DNA from 3 places in the Streptomyces sp. MB09-02B genome. Region 3 is predicted to be linked to each of the others. Evidence: riboswitches for the same ligand, from Rfam matches in the RefSeq annotation. Region 3 holds a riboswitch; each other region holds the start of a gene.
The links. A riboswitch is a leader RNA that binds a small molecule or an ion and turns the genes downstream of it on or off. The one in region 3 is predicted to bind thiamine pyrophosphate.
Positions count from the first base shown of each region.

Region 1: linked by a shared signal. The riboswitch ahead of thiO (glycine oxidase ThiO) and the one ahead of P1P70_RS25175 (thiamine ABC transporter substrate-binding protein) in region 3 are both predicted to bind thiamine pyrophosphate.
Region 2: linked by a shared signal. The riboswitch ahead of thiC (phosphomethylpyrimidine synthase ThiC) and the one ahead of P1P70_RS25175 (thiamine ABC transporter substrate-binding protein) in region 3 are both predicted to bind thiamine pyrophosphate.

Region 1 is NZ_JARGEE010000088.1:18,114-23,125, reverse strand. It holds gene P1P70_RS15275 (thiazole synthase) at 1-598, opposite strand, end outside; gene thiS (sulfur carrier protein ThiS) at 603-803, opposite strand; gene thiO (glycine oxidase ThiO) at 833-2,008, opposite strand; TPP riboswitch at 2,006-2,117, opposite strand; gene P1P70_RS15260 (hypothetical protein) at 2,170-2,529, shown strand; gene P1P70_RS15255 (FAD-dependent oxidoreductase) at 2,610-3,839, shown strand; gene P1P70_RS15250 (Rv2175c family DNA-binding protein) at 3,945-4,310, shown strand; gene thiE (thiamine phosphate synthase) at 4,410-5,012, shown strand, end outside.
Region 2 is NZ_JARGEE010000002.1:33,187-38,198, forward strand. It holds gene P1P70_RS00645 (hypothetical protein) at 1-374, shown strand, start outside; gene thiC (phosphomethylpyrimidine synthase ThiC) at 674-2,500, opposite strand; TPP riboswitch at 2,493-2,649, opposite strand; gene P1P70_RS00655 (YibE/F family protein) at 2,721-4,199, shown strand; gene P1P70_RS00660 (SsgA family sporulation/cell division regulator) at 4,229-4,666, opposite strand; gene P1P70_RS00665 (IclR family transcriptional regulator) at 4,765-5,012, opposite strand, start outside.
Region 3 is NZ_JARGEE010000195.1:5,221-10,232, reverse strand. It holds gene frr (ribosome recycling factor) at 1-482, shown strand, start outside; gene P1P70_RS25190 (phosphatidate cytidylyltransferase) at 482-1,600, shown strand; gene P1P70_RS25185 (hypothetical protein) at 1,710-1,886, shown strand; gene rlmN (23S rRNA (adenine(2503)-C(2))-methyltransferase RlmN) at 1,937-3,043, shown strand; TPP riboswitch at 3,068-3,175, shown strand; gene P1P70_RS25175 (thiamine ABC transporter substrate-binding protein) at 3,258-4,361, shown strand; gene P1P70_RS25170 (iron ABC transporter permease) at 4,496-5,012, shown strand, end outside.

The sequences.
Region 1 (5,012 bases), on a different contig from region 3:
CCAACTCCATCGCGAGCGCGACGTCCGACGCCGTCCCGGCACCCGCGTCCAGGATCACGGGCACGCGCGCGTGCTCGACGATCAGCTGGAAGTTGTGCGGGTTGCGGATGCCGAGCCCGGAGCCGATGGGGGAGCCGAGCGGCATGATCGCGGCACAGCCCACGTCCTGGAGCTTGCGCGCCAGCACGGGGTCGTCGTTCGTGTACGGCAGCACCGTGAAACCGTCGTCGACGAGCGTCTCGGCGGCGTCGAGCAGTTCGATCGGGTCGGGCAGCAGGGTGCGCTCGTCGGCGATGACCTCCAGCTTGACCAGGGACGTACCGAGCGCCTCGCGCGCGAGGCGGGCCGTCAGCACGGCCTCGCCCGCCGTGAAGCAACCGGCAGTGTTGGGCAGCACGCGGATGCCGAGCCGTTCGAGCACGGACAGGACCGAGCCGTGCGTGCCGGCGTCGACCCGGCGCATCGCGACCGTGGTCAGCTCCGTGCCGGAGGCCACCAGCGCGCGCTCCAGGACGTCCAGGCCGCTCGCGCCGCCGGTGCCCATGATCAGGCGGGACGCGTAGGTCGTGCCGCCGAGGACGAAGGGGTCGTCTGCCATGGGATCAGCCTCCTTGGACGGCGGTGAGGACCTCGACACGGTCCCCCTCGGCGAGGGCGGTGGTCGTCCACCGCGCGCGCGGGACGACGGTTTCGTTGAGGGCGGCGGCGACACCGGAGACGGACGGCGTGAGCGTCCGCACGATCGCGTCGAGGGCCGTGCCGGGGGCGACCTGCCGCGGCTCCCCGTTGACGGACACGGTCAGGGTCCCGGTGGTGCTCATACGGCTGGTGCTCATACGGGCTGCTCCAGGAGTTCGCGGGCCGCGCCGGCGCGGAACCGCAGGGGGGTGAAGTCGCGTGCCTCCGCCGGCAGTTCACCAGTGGTCAGCACCTCGGCCATGACGTCGCCGGTGACCGGCGTGAGAAGCACCCCGTTGCGGTAGTGGCCGGTCGCCAGGAGCAGGCCGTCCAGTCCGCTCGGGCCGAGGAGCGGGGCGTTGTCGGGGGAGGCGGGGCGCAGTCCCGCACGGGTCTCGGTGAGCGGCAGTTCGGTGATCCCTGGGACGAGTTCGTGGGCGTCCCGCAGCAGTTCGTACACCCCGCCCGCGGTGACCGTCGTGTCCCAGCCCTGTTCCTCGCTGGTCGCGCCGACGACGAGTTCGCCGTTCTCGCGCGGCACCAGATAGACCTGGCTGCCGCGCACCACGGCCCGCACGGTACGGGTCAGGAAGGGCGCGTACGGCTTCGGCACGGTCAGCCGCAGCACCTGCCCCTTCACCGGCCGCACCGGCGGCCGCACGTCGACCGGCACCCCCGCGAGCCGCCCGCTGAGGCTGCCCGCGGCGAGGACGGTGTGTCCGGCACTCAGCCGGTCGCCGTCGCCGGTCCGGATCCCGGTGGCCCGGTCCCGGGCCACCGACAGCTCCTCGGCCCAGGCCCGGTGGAACACCACCCCGGCGCGTTCGCAGGCCGCGACCAGGGCCGCCGAGAGCCGCCTCGGGTCGACCTGGTGGTCCCCGTCGACCCGCAGTCCGCCGCGCACGCCCGGCGCGAGCATGGGTTCCAGGCGACGGCACTCCCGCCCGCTCAGCCACTCCGAGTCGAGGCCCGACCGGCGTTGCAGGGCGTGCAGTTCGCGCAGATGGGCGCGGTCGTCGGCGTCGAGCGCGACGGCGAGGGTGCCGGAGCGGCGGTAGCCGAGGTCGAGGCCGGTGGCCTCCGTCAACTCGGCCGCGAAGTCCGGGTAGCGGCGCGCGGACTCCAGGTTGAGCCCGAGCAGCGTCTCCTCGCCGTAGTGCAGTTCGGTCACGGCGGCGAGCATCCCGGCCGCCACCCGCGCGGCCCCGCCGCCCGGCTCGGGATCGACCACGGCCGTGGCGAACCCGCGCTGCGCGGACCGCCACGCCGTGACGAGGCCGATGATCCCGCCCCCCACGACGAGGACGTCTGACGTGTGCGTACGCGACATGGGCGTCCAGCCCCTCCCTTCGCCGGCATGACCCGGATCAGGTTCGTACGGTCGGAGGCCGCCAGCCTCCCTCTCAGCCCGGTGCGTCCGGGCTCCCGCGAGTGCTCTACGGTGGCCCACCCTAGCCCCCGCCGATCGCCTCAGTAAGGGAGCCCGTGCCCATGGCCCGCTCGCTCGAAGGTCTCGTCCTCGCCCCCGTCGCCGACCAGGCCCCAGGTCAGGTGGGCACCCGCACCCGGTTCACGTACCACGAGGAGGACGGCGAGATCTGGGCGGACTACGCGGGCGGCGACGTCGTGCGCGGCCGGCTCGTGGGCACGCGCGCGGGGGACCGCCTGGACTTCCGCTACGTGCAGTTGAAGACCGACGGCACCACCGCCTCCGGGCACTGTGTGTCCCTCGTCGTCGAACTGCCCGACGGGCGGGTCCGGCTGGAGGAGACCTGGGAGTGGGAGTCGCGGCCCGGCAGCGGTACGAGCGTGGTGGAGCAGGTCGACGAGCCCGCGGACCGCGCCCGCTGAGCGCCACCGCCCGCCCCCTTCCGGACGACCTGATCGCCCACCCCCTGACTGACCGAATATCAGTTGTCTATGGTGATCGGGTGAGCGAGCAGACGCAGCTGAGGGGCGGATCACCGGCGCGGCGCGTGGTCGTCGTGGGCGCGGGCATGGCGGGCGTGCAGACGGCGGTCGCCCTGCGGGAACAGGGCTTCACCGGCGACGTGATCCTGCTCGGCGCCGAGCCGCACCAGCCCTACGACCGCCCTCCCCTCTCCAAGGCCGTCCTGCTCGGCAACGCCGAGGGCTCCGCCTTCGACGTCGACTTCGAGGCGCTCGGCATCGACCTCCGGCTGGGCCGCGAGGTCACCGGCCTGCGCCCCGCCGACCACGAACTGGACACGCCCGTCGGCCCCGTCCCGTACGACGTCCTCGTCGTCGCGACCGGCGCGGAACCGATCCGGCTGCCGGGCGCCGAAGGGGTGCCCGGGGTGCATCTGCTGCGGACCCTGGACGACGCCGAGCGGCTGCGGCCCGTGCTGGCACGGCAGCACGACATCGTGGTCGTGGGCGCGGGCTGGATCGGCGCCGAGTTCGCCACGGCCGCCCGTGAGGCGGGCTGCGCGGTGACGGTCGTCGAGGCGGCCGACCGCCCACTCGCGGGCGCGCTCCCGGCGGAGGTGGCCGCCCCGATGACCGCCTGGTACGCCGACAGCGGCACCACGCTGCGCACCCACGCGCGCGTGGAGCGCGTCGAGCCCGGGACGGTGGTCCTGGACGACGGCACCCGGATCCCGGCCGGCGCGGTCGTCGTCGGCATCGGCGCGCGCCCCGCCACGGCCTGGCTGACGGACTCCGGCATCGAGCTCGGCGCCCAGGGGGAGGTGGTGGCCGACGACCATCTGCGCACGTCCGCACCGGACGTCTACGCCGTCGGTGACTGCGCCTCCTTCCCCTCGGGCAGGTACGGTCGGCGCCTCCTCGTGCACCACTGGGACAACGCCCTCCAGGGCCCCCGCACGGTCGCCGCGAACATCGTCGGTGAGACCCCAGAGCCCTACGACCCCGTGCCCTACTTCTGGTCCGAGCAGTTCGGCCGGTTCGTCCAGTACGCCGGGGACCACGCCTCGGCCGACACCATGGTCCGGCGCGGCGACCCGACCGGCGCCGCCTGGTCGGTGTGCTGGCTGCGCGAGACCCGGCTGGTCGCCCTGCTGGCGGTGGGCCGCCCCCGGGACCTGGCCCAGGGCCGCCGCCTGATCGAGGCGGGCACACCGATGGACCCGCTGCTGCTGGAGGATGCGGCGAGGCCGCTGAAGGCGGCGAAGGCGTAGGCCGGAGCGTGTTCTCCCGCCGTCCGGCGCGCCACGCACCTTTCGTCGCCCCGCCGGAGGCGGCTCGGCTACCCACTGTCAGTCCCAGATGGCAGTCTTGGAGACGTGACCGAGATTGACGCAAAGATCGATGCTCTCGTCCCCGCGTGGCTGACCCTCCCCGACATCGCAGAGATGCTGGACGTCGAGGTGACCCGCGTGCGGCAGCTGGTGAAGGAAGGCCAGCTCATCGCCGTACGCCGTGGTGAGAACCGCGCGCTGCACGTCCCCGCCGCCTTCATCGACGGAGACAAGGTGGTCAAGGGCCTGACCGGCACCCTGACCCTGCTGAGGGACGACGGCTTCACCGACGAAGAGATGCTGGAGTGGCTCTTCACTCCGGACCCCAGCCTGCCCGGGACACCGGCCCAGGCCCTGAGCGAGAATCGCGGCACGGAGGTGAAGCGCCGCGCCCAGGCGCTCGCCGTCTGACCGGAACCACCCGCTCGTACGGCGTACGGGGGCCGGGGCCCGCGAGGGCCGCGTCCCCGTACGCCGCACCGATCACTCACGCCAACGGGGGACGCACCCATGCCCGACGCCGCCGCACAGCTCGCCGACGCCCGGCTCTACCTCTGCACGGACGCCCGCAGGCGCCAGGGCGACCTCCCGCGGTTCCTGGACGCGGTCCTCGGCGGCGGCGTGGACATCGTGCAGCTCCGCGACAAGGGCATGGAGGCCGCCGAGGAGCTGGAGCACCTCCAGGTCTTCGCGGACGCCTGCCGCCGGCACGGCAAGCTGCTCGCCGTCAACGACCGCGCGGACGTCGCCCACGCCATCGGCGCGGACGTGCTGCACCTCGGCCAGGGCGACCTCCCGGTCCCCGCCGCCCGCGCCCTCCTCGGCCCGGACGTGCTCATCGGCCGTTCCACCCACGCCGAGGAGGAGGCCGCCGCGGCGGCCGTCCAGGAGGGCGTGGACTACTTCTGCACGGGCCCCTGCTGGCCCACCCCCACCAAGCCCGGCCGGCACGCCCCCGGCCTGGACCTCGTCCGGTACACCGCCGCCCTCGCCACCGACCGCCCCTGGTTCGCCATCGGCGGCATCGACCTCGGCAACCTCGACGAGGTCGTCGACGCCGGAGCCCGGCGGGTGGTGGTCGTCCGGGCGATCACGGAGGCCGACGACCCGGGA
Region 2 (5,012 bases), on a different contig from region 3:
CGGCGGCGGCGATCCTGGTGGCCGCGGTCGGCCTCCTGCTCACCGCCCTGCGCAACAACGCCACCGCGCTCCTCGACGACGAAGCGCGCAGCGAGCTGAACGAGGAGTTGACCCGGGCCAGGGAAGCCTGGCGCGAGGCCCTCCTGGAACGCGGCATCCTGCCGTTCCTCCGCGACGCCCTCGCGAACCCGGGTCCGGCGCTGCTGCTGGAGCCGGACCGCCCGACCCCACCCAGCCGTATGCCGCATCTCGGCTACGACCGTCCGAGCTTCAGCAGCAGCCCGGACAGTGGCGGCGCCCGCTCCCGGCCCAGCTACAGCAGCCCGGACTTCTCCAGCCCGGACTTCGGCGGCCCGGAGCACCAGCCGGACTGACAACGACCGCGATCAGGCAGCGGGAGCCGCACCCGAGCCCACTTCCCGGCCGTACGTGACGCTCCCGCCTCCGCGAACTCCTTGGACGTCTCCCGATGCCCAGGGCCCACTGCCTGCGCCACCGAGCACCAGAACTAGCCTCTGCTCACACAGTTCTGGGGGGACGTGCAGATCGAGAGCCCACCGGACGTCTGCGACCAAGCCGCGAACAGGTTGAGCGTCTGACGACGGCGCAGCGCGCCTGACGGAGCGGCGGTGCTCCCCTGAGCCCCGTGCCTCAGGGGAGCAGGCGACTGACGTCAGTCCGCCATCGGCAGATACACCCGGTTCCCCGCCTCCGCGAACTCCTTGGACTTCTGGGCCATGCCCGCCTCGATCTCGGTCCGGGAACCACCGTGCTCACGACGGATGTCCTGGGAGATCTTCATCGAGCAGAACTTCGGTCCGCACATGGAGCAGAAGTGAGCCGTCTTGGCCGGCTCGGCCGGGAGCGTCTCGTCGTGGAACTCGCGGGCCGTGTCGGGGTCGAGGGCCAGGTTGAACTGATCCTCCCAGCGGAACTCGAAGCGGGCGTCCGACAACGCGTCGTCCCACTCCTGTGCACCCGGGTGTCCCTTGGCGATGTCCGCCGCATGGGCCGCGATCTTATAGGTGATGACGCCGGTCTTCACGTCGTCACGATTGGGCAGTCCCAAGTGCTCCTTGGGCGTGACGTAGCAGAGCATCGCCGTGCCCCACCAGGCGATCATCGCGGCACCTATGCCGGAGGTGATGTGGTCGTACGCCGGTGCGACGTCCGTCGTCAGCGGGCCAAGCGTATAGAACGGAGCCTCATCGCAGATCTCCTGCTGCAGATCGATGTTCTCCTTGATCTTGTGCATCGGGACATGTCCCGGGCCCTCGATCATGGTCTGTACGTGGAAACGCTTCGCGATCCGGTTCAGTTCCCCGAGCGTGCGCAACTCCGCGAACTGCGCCTCGTCGTTGGCGTCCGCGATGGAGCCGGGCCGAAGGCCGTCGCCGAGGGAGTAGGTGACGTCGTAGGCGGCGAGGATCTCGCACAGTTCCTCGAAGTTCTCGTAGAGGAACGACTCCTTGTGGTGGGCGAGGCACCAGGCCGCCATGATCGAGCCACCGCGCGAGACGATGCCGGTCTTGCGGTTCGCGGTGAGCGGCACATACGCGAGGCGCACGCCCGCGTGGACCGTCATGTAGTCGACGCCTTGTTCGGCCTGCTCGATGACGGTGTCCTTGTAGATCTCCCAGGTGAGTTCCTCGGCCTTGCCGTCTACCTTCTCGAGCGCCTGGTACAGCGGCACCGTGCCGATGGGGACAGGGGAGTTGCGCAGCACCCATTCGCGGGTGGTGTGGATGTTCCGGCCGGTGGACAGGTCCATGACCGTGTCGGCGCCCCAGCGGGTCGCCCACGTCATCTTCTCGACCTCCTCCTCGATGGAGGAAGTGACCGCGGAGTTTCCGATGTTGGCGTTGACCTTCACCAGGAACCGCTTCCCGATGATCATCGGCTCGATCTCGGGGTGATTGACGTTCGCGGGCAGTACGGCCCGGCCTGCGGCGATCTCCTCGCGGACGACCTCGGGCGAGACGTTCTCCCGGACGGCCACGTACTCCATCTCGGGTGTGATCTCCCCGCGTCGTGCGTACGCGAGTTGGGTCACGGCCTGACCGTCACGGCTCCGGCGCGGCTGGCGCGGCCGCCCAGGGAACACCGCGTCGAGATTGCGCAGTCCGCCTCGGGGCGAGGTGTGCTTGATCCCGTCGTCCTCGGGGCGGACGGGACGGCCCGCGTACTCCTCGGTGTCTCCCCTGGCGATGATCCAGTTCTCGCGCAGGGGGAGCAGCCCCCGCCTGACGTCGGTCTCCGCGGTCGGATCGGTGTACGGCCCAGAAGTGTCGTACAGGGTGACGGACTGTCCGTTGGTGAGGTGCACCTGGCGGACCGGCACGCGCAGATCGGGGCGTGAGCCCTCGATGTACGCCTTGTGCCAGCCGATGGACTTCCCGGCCTCCAGGGACTGTTCACCCTGGCTGTTCTCGCCCTGGGACGCGGCGGGTGCCCCGTCCCCCTGGCTGGAGGCAGGCGTGCGTGTGTCCTCGATGGTCATGAGACCTACTCCCTACGCCGGCATTACCCGGTAACAGGTTCAGCGGTCGACGCAGCAATTTCCGCCCGCCGATGTTCCACGTGAAACATCGCGTCTGCGGAGGTCAACGCCCTCTCAGCCCGGTGCTCCGAGCTCCCGCGTGTGCAAAGGTGCCTCCACGCTAGCGGCAGATGTGGCGCGGTGAACAGTGGGCATCGCTCGTTCTTGCGATGATCGGTCGGTGACCACGACGCAGCAGCCCCCGCCTCCGCCCCCCGAGCCGCCCCACGGCCATGGCCCTGGAAACGGCCATGGGCATGGCTCCGACGGTGGCCATGGATACGGCTCCGGAGGCGGCCACGGCTCCGGAGGCGGCCACGGCTCCGGAGGCGGCCACGACCAAGGCCCGTCCTCCGGCGGCGGCCACGGCCATTCCCACAGCCACAGCCACGGCCCCGCCGCGCCCGTTTCGCAGCACCTGCGCAAGGTCATCGCGGCGGTGCTGATCCCCTTCGCGACCGCGGTCGTCGTGGGTCTCGTCGTGCTCTGGCCCGGCGGCGCCCCGGCGCACGAACGCACAGGGGTGGGCTTCGACCGACAGACACAGCAGGCCACCGTCACCAAGGTCGAAGAGGTCAGCTGCTCATCGGTGAACGCCTCGGGCGAGACCCCGACCGGCGACACGTCCACCGCCGAGGGCTCGTCCGCCCAACAGCAGGCGAACGGCACGTGCAAGAAGGCCACAGTCCGGGTCGACACCGGCGACGACAAGGGCCGTACCTTCACGGAGATCGTCCAGCCGGACCAGTCACGGCAGTTGGAAGAGGGCCAGGAGGTCGTGGTCGCCTACGAACCCGCCGCGCCCAAGGACCTGCAGTACTCGGTCACCGATGTGAACCGGAAGTTCCCGATGGTGCTGCTCGCCGGGATCTTCGCGCTCTCCGTCGTGGTCGTGGGCCGGATGCGCGGCCTCATGGCGCTGGTGGCGCTGGCGATCAGCTTCCTGGTGCTGACCCTCTTCATCCTGCCGGCCATCCTTCAGGGCTCGAACCCGCTGGTGGTGGCAGTGGTCGGGGCGAGCGCCATCATGCTCATCGCCCTCTACATGTGTCATGGGCTCTCGGCCCGGACCTCCGTGGCGGTGATCGGCACCCTGATCTCGCTCCTGCTGATCGGCCTGCTGGGCTCGGGGTTCATCGGCTCGGCCTATCTGACCGGCAACACGGACGACAACACCGGTCTGATCCATGGGCTGTACCCGACGATCGACATGAGCGGTCTGCTGCTCGCGGGCGTCATCATCGGCTCGCTCGGCGTGCTCGACGACGTGACGGTCACCCAGACGTCGGCGGTCTGGGAACTGCACGAGGCCAACCCGACGATGGGCTGGCGGAACCTGTACCGCGCGGGGATCCGGATCGGCCGGGACCACATCGCGTCGGTGGTCAACACCCTCGTTCTCGCCTATGCCGGTGCCGCGCTGCCGCTGCTGCTGCTCTTCTCGATCGCGCAGAGCAGTGTCGGCACGGTCGCCAACAGCGAGCTCGTCGCGGAGGAGATCGTGCGCACGCTCGTCGGCTCGATCGGTCTGGTGGCGTCGGTGCCGGTGACCACCGCGCTGGCCGCCCTGGTCGTCTCTGCCGACCGTCCGAGCAGCGCCGAAGCGGCGTCCGCGCCCGCTCCGGCGCGCGGCGGAAGAGGGCGCCGCCGCAAGCGCTGAAGCGTTACGGCACCCCGGCGCCGTAACGTTCAGCCCGCGCTCTGCTCCTCCGCCAGGATGCGGTCCAGCGCCTCGTCGAGCAGTGCGTCGAAGTCGGCGAGGGAACGCTCCTGCCCCAGCGGCACGAGCTTGTCGGTGCGGTCCAGGAAGGCCACCAGTGGTGCTGTGCCGACCCGGAACATCGCCTGGTCGCTCCCCACTTGCAGCCGGATCAGGACCTCGCCGAACGTCTCCGGATCGGCGGGCGCGATGTGGACGTCCCCGTCCCCGCACGGCCGCCCCACCCCGTCGATGAGCAGCTCCCGCCCGAAGGCCCAGGTCACCGGGGCATCTCCGGGCAGGTGGAAGGTCAGCCGCACAGCGTAGGGATCACAGGTCTCGTAACGCAGCTCCACCGGAATGCGGAAGGAGAGCTCTTCCGAGACGAGGAAGCTCATCATGACCTCTGCCTGTACCGACTCGCGCATCGCCTACCCCGCCGTGTTCGTCGACTGGCCAGGAATCATCCGCCTGACACCCCTGGAAGTTTGCTGAAAGTACACGAGAGATCACAAGGAGTGATTTTTCAGATGCTGATAGAGATCGCGAGTGTCCCTAGTAGCTTTCCGATCTCGGTCTGCAACTGATGGGCCACCGGCAACAGACGGGCCGCCTGGTGCGATGGCAGCGAGATGGCGAGGGTCCCGGCAGTCGTCCCCACGGTGAGGGGAATCGCGGCACAGACCGTCCCCAGGGCGTACTCCTGCTGCTCTACCACCGGTTCCATACGCCCGAGGCGTCCGAGGCGCCGTAGCAGCGTCTCCTCGTCACGAA
Region 3 (5,012 bases):
CGATTCGCACCGGTCGTGCGCACCCGGCGATGTTCAACAAGATCGTGGCTGACTACTACGGCGCGCTGACGCCGATCAACCAGCTCGCCTCGTTCTCGGTGCCGGAGCCGCGCATGGCCGTGGTGACCCCGTTCGACAAGACCGCCCTGCGCAACATCGAGCAGGCGATCCGCGACTCCGACCTCGGCGTCAACCCGAGCAACGACGGCAACATCATCCGGGTGGTGTTCCCCGAGCTGACCGAGGAGCGCCGCCGCGACTACATCAAGGTCGCCAAGAGCAAGGCGGAGGACTCCAAGGTGTCCATCCGCTCGGTCCGCCGCAAGGCCAAGGACGCGATCGACAAGCTCGTCAAGGACGGCGAGGTCGGCGAGGACGAGGGCCGCCGTGCGGAGAAGGAGCTCGACGACACCACCGCGAAGTACGTCGCCCAGGTGGACGAGCTGCTCAAGCACAAGGAAGCGGAGCTCCTCGAGGTCTGATGAACGACTCTTCCTGGGGGGCGCCGCCACAAGCCGGGTACTGGGCGCCGACCGACCGGGGACCTGTCCAGGGGCATGCCCCGGCGGGTCCCACGTACGATGCGCCTGAGGCCCAGCAGACTCGCCCCATGCCCATCGTGCCCGATGTACCCGCGCATGGCGGGAACCAGGACGACGACCGGGGGGCCGCTCGGCAGGCCGGTCCCCCGTTCCGTGACGAGACGCCGTCGGCGCAGCCCCACGGGGCGGCGCCGCAGAAGCCGGAGCCCATGCCCGACGCCCCAGAGCCCGCCCCGCAGAAGAAGAGTGCGGGCCGCGACCTGGGCGCGGCCATAGGTGTCGGTGTCGGGCTCGGTGTGGTCATCGTCGCCTCGCTGTTCATCGTCAAGGCGGCCTTCGTCGGCGTGATAGCGGTCGCCGTGGTGGTGGGGCTGTGGGAGCTCACCTCGCGCCTGACGGAACGCAAGGGCATCAAGGCGCCCCTCGTGCCGCTCGCCGTCGGCGGGGCGGCCATGGTCGTCGCCGGGTACGTCCGCGGGCCCGAGGGTGCGTGGGTGGCCATGGCGCTCACCGCGCTCGCCGTCCTCGTCTGGCGGATGACCGAACCGCCGGAGAACTACCTCAAGGACGTCACGGCGGGGGTCTTCGCGGCCTTCTACGTGCCGTTCCTGGCCACGTTCGTCGCGCTCATGCTCGCCGCCGACGACGGGCCGCAGCGGGTCCTGGTGTTCCTGCTGCTGACCGTCGTCAGCGACACGGGCGCGTACGCCGTCGGCTGGCGGTTCGGCACGCACAAGCTCGCGCCGCGCATCAGCCCCGGCAAGACCCGTGAGGGGCTGCTCGGCGCCATCGCCTTCGCCATGGTCGCGGGTGCGCTGCTCATGCAGTTCGTCATCGACGACGGCGCCTGGTGGCAGGGCCTGCTCCTCGGCCTCGCCGTCGCGGCCAGCGCCACGCTCGGCGACCTCGGCGAGTCCATGATCAAGCGGGACCTAGGCATCAAGGACATGGGCACGCTCCTGCCGGGCCACGGCGGCATCATGGACCGCCTGGACTCCCTCCTCCCGACGGCCCCGGTGGTCTGGCTCCTGCTGGTGCTGTTCGTGGGCTCGGGCTGACCGGTCGGTCGCGCCTGCTGAGACGAGTGGGCCCCCATCCTGTTCTTCAGGGCCGGGGGCCCATTGTCATGCCCTCTCGGGAACGAGGAGGTCGTTAGAATTCGCGTTCATGGGGAGAGCGCGGATAGGGGACGACGGCAGATACCACGGCGATCTACCGTGCCGATGGTGCGAGACGCTCATCGACCAGGCGGGACGGCGCAAGCCGCGGCTGTACTGCCGTATGTCCCATCGCTGGAAGAACTACGGCGCGTGGGTCGTGGGTGTGGTCGGCGGGATCTTCTGAACGGTGACCGGCCCGGGTCATACGAATTGATCTGCGACACTGGGAGGGTTATGCCGAAGCCCGGAGAACTCACATTCGTCGCCCCCCGCGGAGCCAAGAAGCCGCCGCGGCATCTTGCTGATCTTTCGCCTGCCGAGCGGAAGGAGGCTGTTGCCGCGATCGGGGAGAAGCCGTTTCGTGCCAAGCAGCTGTCCCAGCACTACTTCGCGCGGTACGCGCACGACCCGGAGCAGTGGACCGACATCCCCGCGGGTGCGCGGACGAAGCTGCGGGAAGCGCTGCTTCCGGAGCTGATGACCGTCGTACGGCATCTGTCGACCGACCAGGAGACCACGCGGAAGACGCTGTGGCGGTTGTTCGACGGGACGCTCGTCGAGTCCGTGCTGATGCGGTACCCGGACCGGGTCACCATGTGCATCAGCTCGCAGGCCGGGTGCGGGATGAACTGTCCGTTCTGTGCGACCGGGCAGGCCGGGCTGGACCGTAATCTGTCCACCGCCGAGATCGTCCATCAGATCGTCGACGGGATGCGGGCGCTCAGGGACGGTGAGATCCCCGGGGGGCCCGCGCGGCTGTCCAACATCGTCTTCATGGGGATGGGCGAGCCGCTCGCCAACTACAACCGGGTCGTCGGGGCCATCCGCCGGCTCACCGATCCGGAGCCGGACGGGCTGGGGCTGTCGCAGCGCGGGATCACCGTGTCGACGGTCGGGCTGGTGCCCGCCATCCACCGGTTCTCCGACGAGGGCTTCAAGTGCCGCCTAGCCATCTCCCTGCATGCCCCGGACGACGAGCTGCGTGACACGCTCGTGCCGGTGAACACGCGGTGGAAGGTGCGCGAGGTGCTGGACGCCGGGTGGGAGTACGCGGCCAAGTCGGGGCGTCGGCTGTCCATCGAGTACGCGCTGATCCGGGACATCAACGACCAGGCCTGGCGCGGTGACCGGCTGGGCCGGCTGCTCCGGGGCAAGCCGGTGCACGTGAACCTGATTCCGCTGAACCCGACCCCGGGCTCCAAGTGGACCGCCTCCCGGCCCGAGGACGAGAAGGCGTTCGTCGAGGCCATCGCCGCCCATGGTGTGCCGGTGACCGTCCGGGACACCCGGGGGCAGGAGATCGACGGGGCGTGCGGTCAGCTCGCGGCGACCGAGAGGTAGTCTGAGACCCGTACGTACATATCCATATTCCGACAGGGGAGCGCCACAGCGCTGAGAGTGCGGCATCCGGGCCGCAGACCCTCTGAACCTCGCCCAGGTCATTCTGGGTAGGAAGTTCGGTCATCACTCAAGCTGTTGCGCCCTGCCCGGGAGCCCTCGAAGCGACGAGGGTCCCGGGCGGGGCCGCGTCTCTTCCTGGTCACTTCCAGGAGGAATGAATCCAGTGGGCATCACCATCACCAGGAGAGCGACGGTTCTCGCCGTCGGCCTCGGGCTCGTCACCCTGTCCGCGTGCGGTTCGTCGGCGGACGACGCCGGCTCCGGCGGGTCCGGTGGCTCCAGGACCGTCACCCTCGTCAGCCACGGCTCCTTCGCCTACTCCAAGGACGTGCTGAAGACGTTCGAGAAGGAGTCCGGGTACAAGGTCAAGGTGCTGAAGAGCGGCGACGCGGGCCAGGCCGTCAACCAGGCGATCCTGACCAAGGACAACCCGCAGGGCGACGTCTTCTTCGGCGTCGACAACACGCTGCTCTCGCGCGCGCTCGACAACGGCCTCTTCCAGCCGTACGCGGCGAAGGGGCTCGACAAGGTCGGCGCCGAGTACCAGTTGGACAAGGACGAGCACCGGGTCACGCCCATCGACTCCGGTGACATCTGCGTCAACTACGACAAGGCGTACTTCGAGAAGAACAAGATCGAGCCGCCGAAGACCTTCGACGATCTGATCAAGCGCGAGTACAAGGACCTCCTCGTCACCGAGAACGCCTCCACCTCCTCGCCGGGGCTCGGCTTCGTCCTCGGTACGGCCGCGAAGTACGGCGACGGTGGATGGGAGGGCTACTGGGAGAAGCTCAAGGCCAACGGTGTGAAGGTCGTCGACGGCTGGGAGCAGGCGTACTACCAGGAGTTCTCCGGGTCGACGGACGGCAAGAAGGCCGGGGGCGACCGGCCGCTCGTCGTGTCGTACGCCTCCTCGCCGCCCGCCGAGGTCGTCTACGCGGACCCGCGCCCGAAGACCGCGCCGACCGGGGTCGCGGAGGGCACCTGCTTCCGGCAGATCGAGTTCGCGGGGCTGTTGAGCAACGCGAAGAACGCCGAGGGCGGCAAGGCGCTGATCGACTTCCTGATCTCGAAGCGGTTCCAGGAGGACATGCCGCTCAACATGTTCGTGTACCCGGTGGTCGAGGGGGCGTCCGTGCCCGCCGAGTTCACCGAGTACGGGCCTGCGGCGAAGGACCCCGAGACCATGGCACCGGAGAAGATCGCCGAGAACCGTGACCAGTGGGTCAAGTCGTGGACCTCGCTCGTACTGAAGTGACCGAGGCGGCCGACGAGGTCGAGCCGGGCGAGGGCGCCGAGCCGGCCGACTCGGCCGAGTTCGGGGCGGCCGCGCCTCGTCGGACTCGCCGACCGGGTTCCGGTCGGTCGGGGGGCGCGGCCCGGCTCGGCCTCATGGCGCTGCCCGTCGCGTTCTTCGGGGTCTTCTTCGCCTACCCGGTCGCCGCGATCGTCGTCCGAGGGCTGAAGGCGGACGGCACCTGGCACCTCGGGCGGATCGGGGAGGTGCTGGGGGACGCCGGGATCCGGCACGTGCTGTGGTTCACCACCTGGCAGGCGCTCGTCTCGACCGCGCTCACGCTGGTGATCGCGCTCCCCGGCGCATACGTGTTCGCGCGCTTCGATTTCAGGGGCAAGGAGATTCTGCGGGCGGTCGTGACCGTGCCGTTCGTCCTGCCGACCGTGGTCGTCGGAACGGCGTTCCTGGCACTGGTCGGACGCGGTGGGCTCTTCGACGAACTGTGGGGCGTACGGCTGGACACGACGGTCTGGGCGATTCTCCTCGCCCATGTGTTCTTCAACTACGCGGTCGTCGTACGGACCGTCGGCGGTCTCTGGGCACAGCTCGATCCCCGGCAGGAGGAGGCCGCGCGGATGCTCGGCGCGTCCCCGCTCGCGGCCTGGCGCAAGG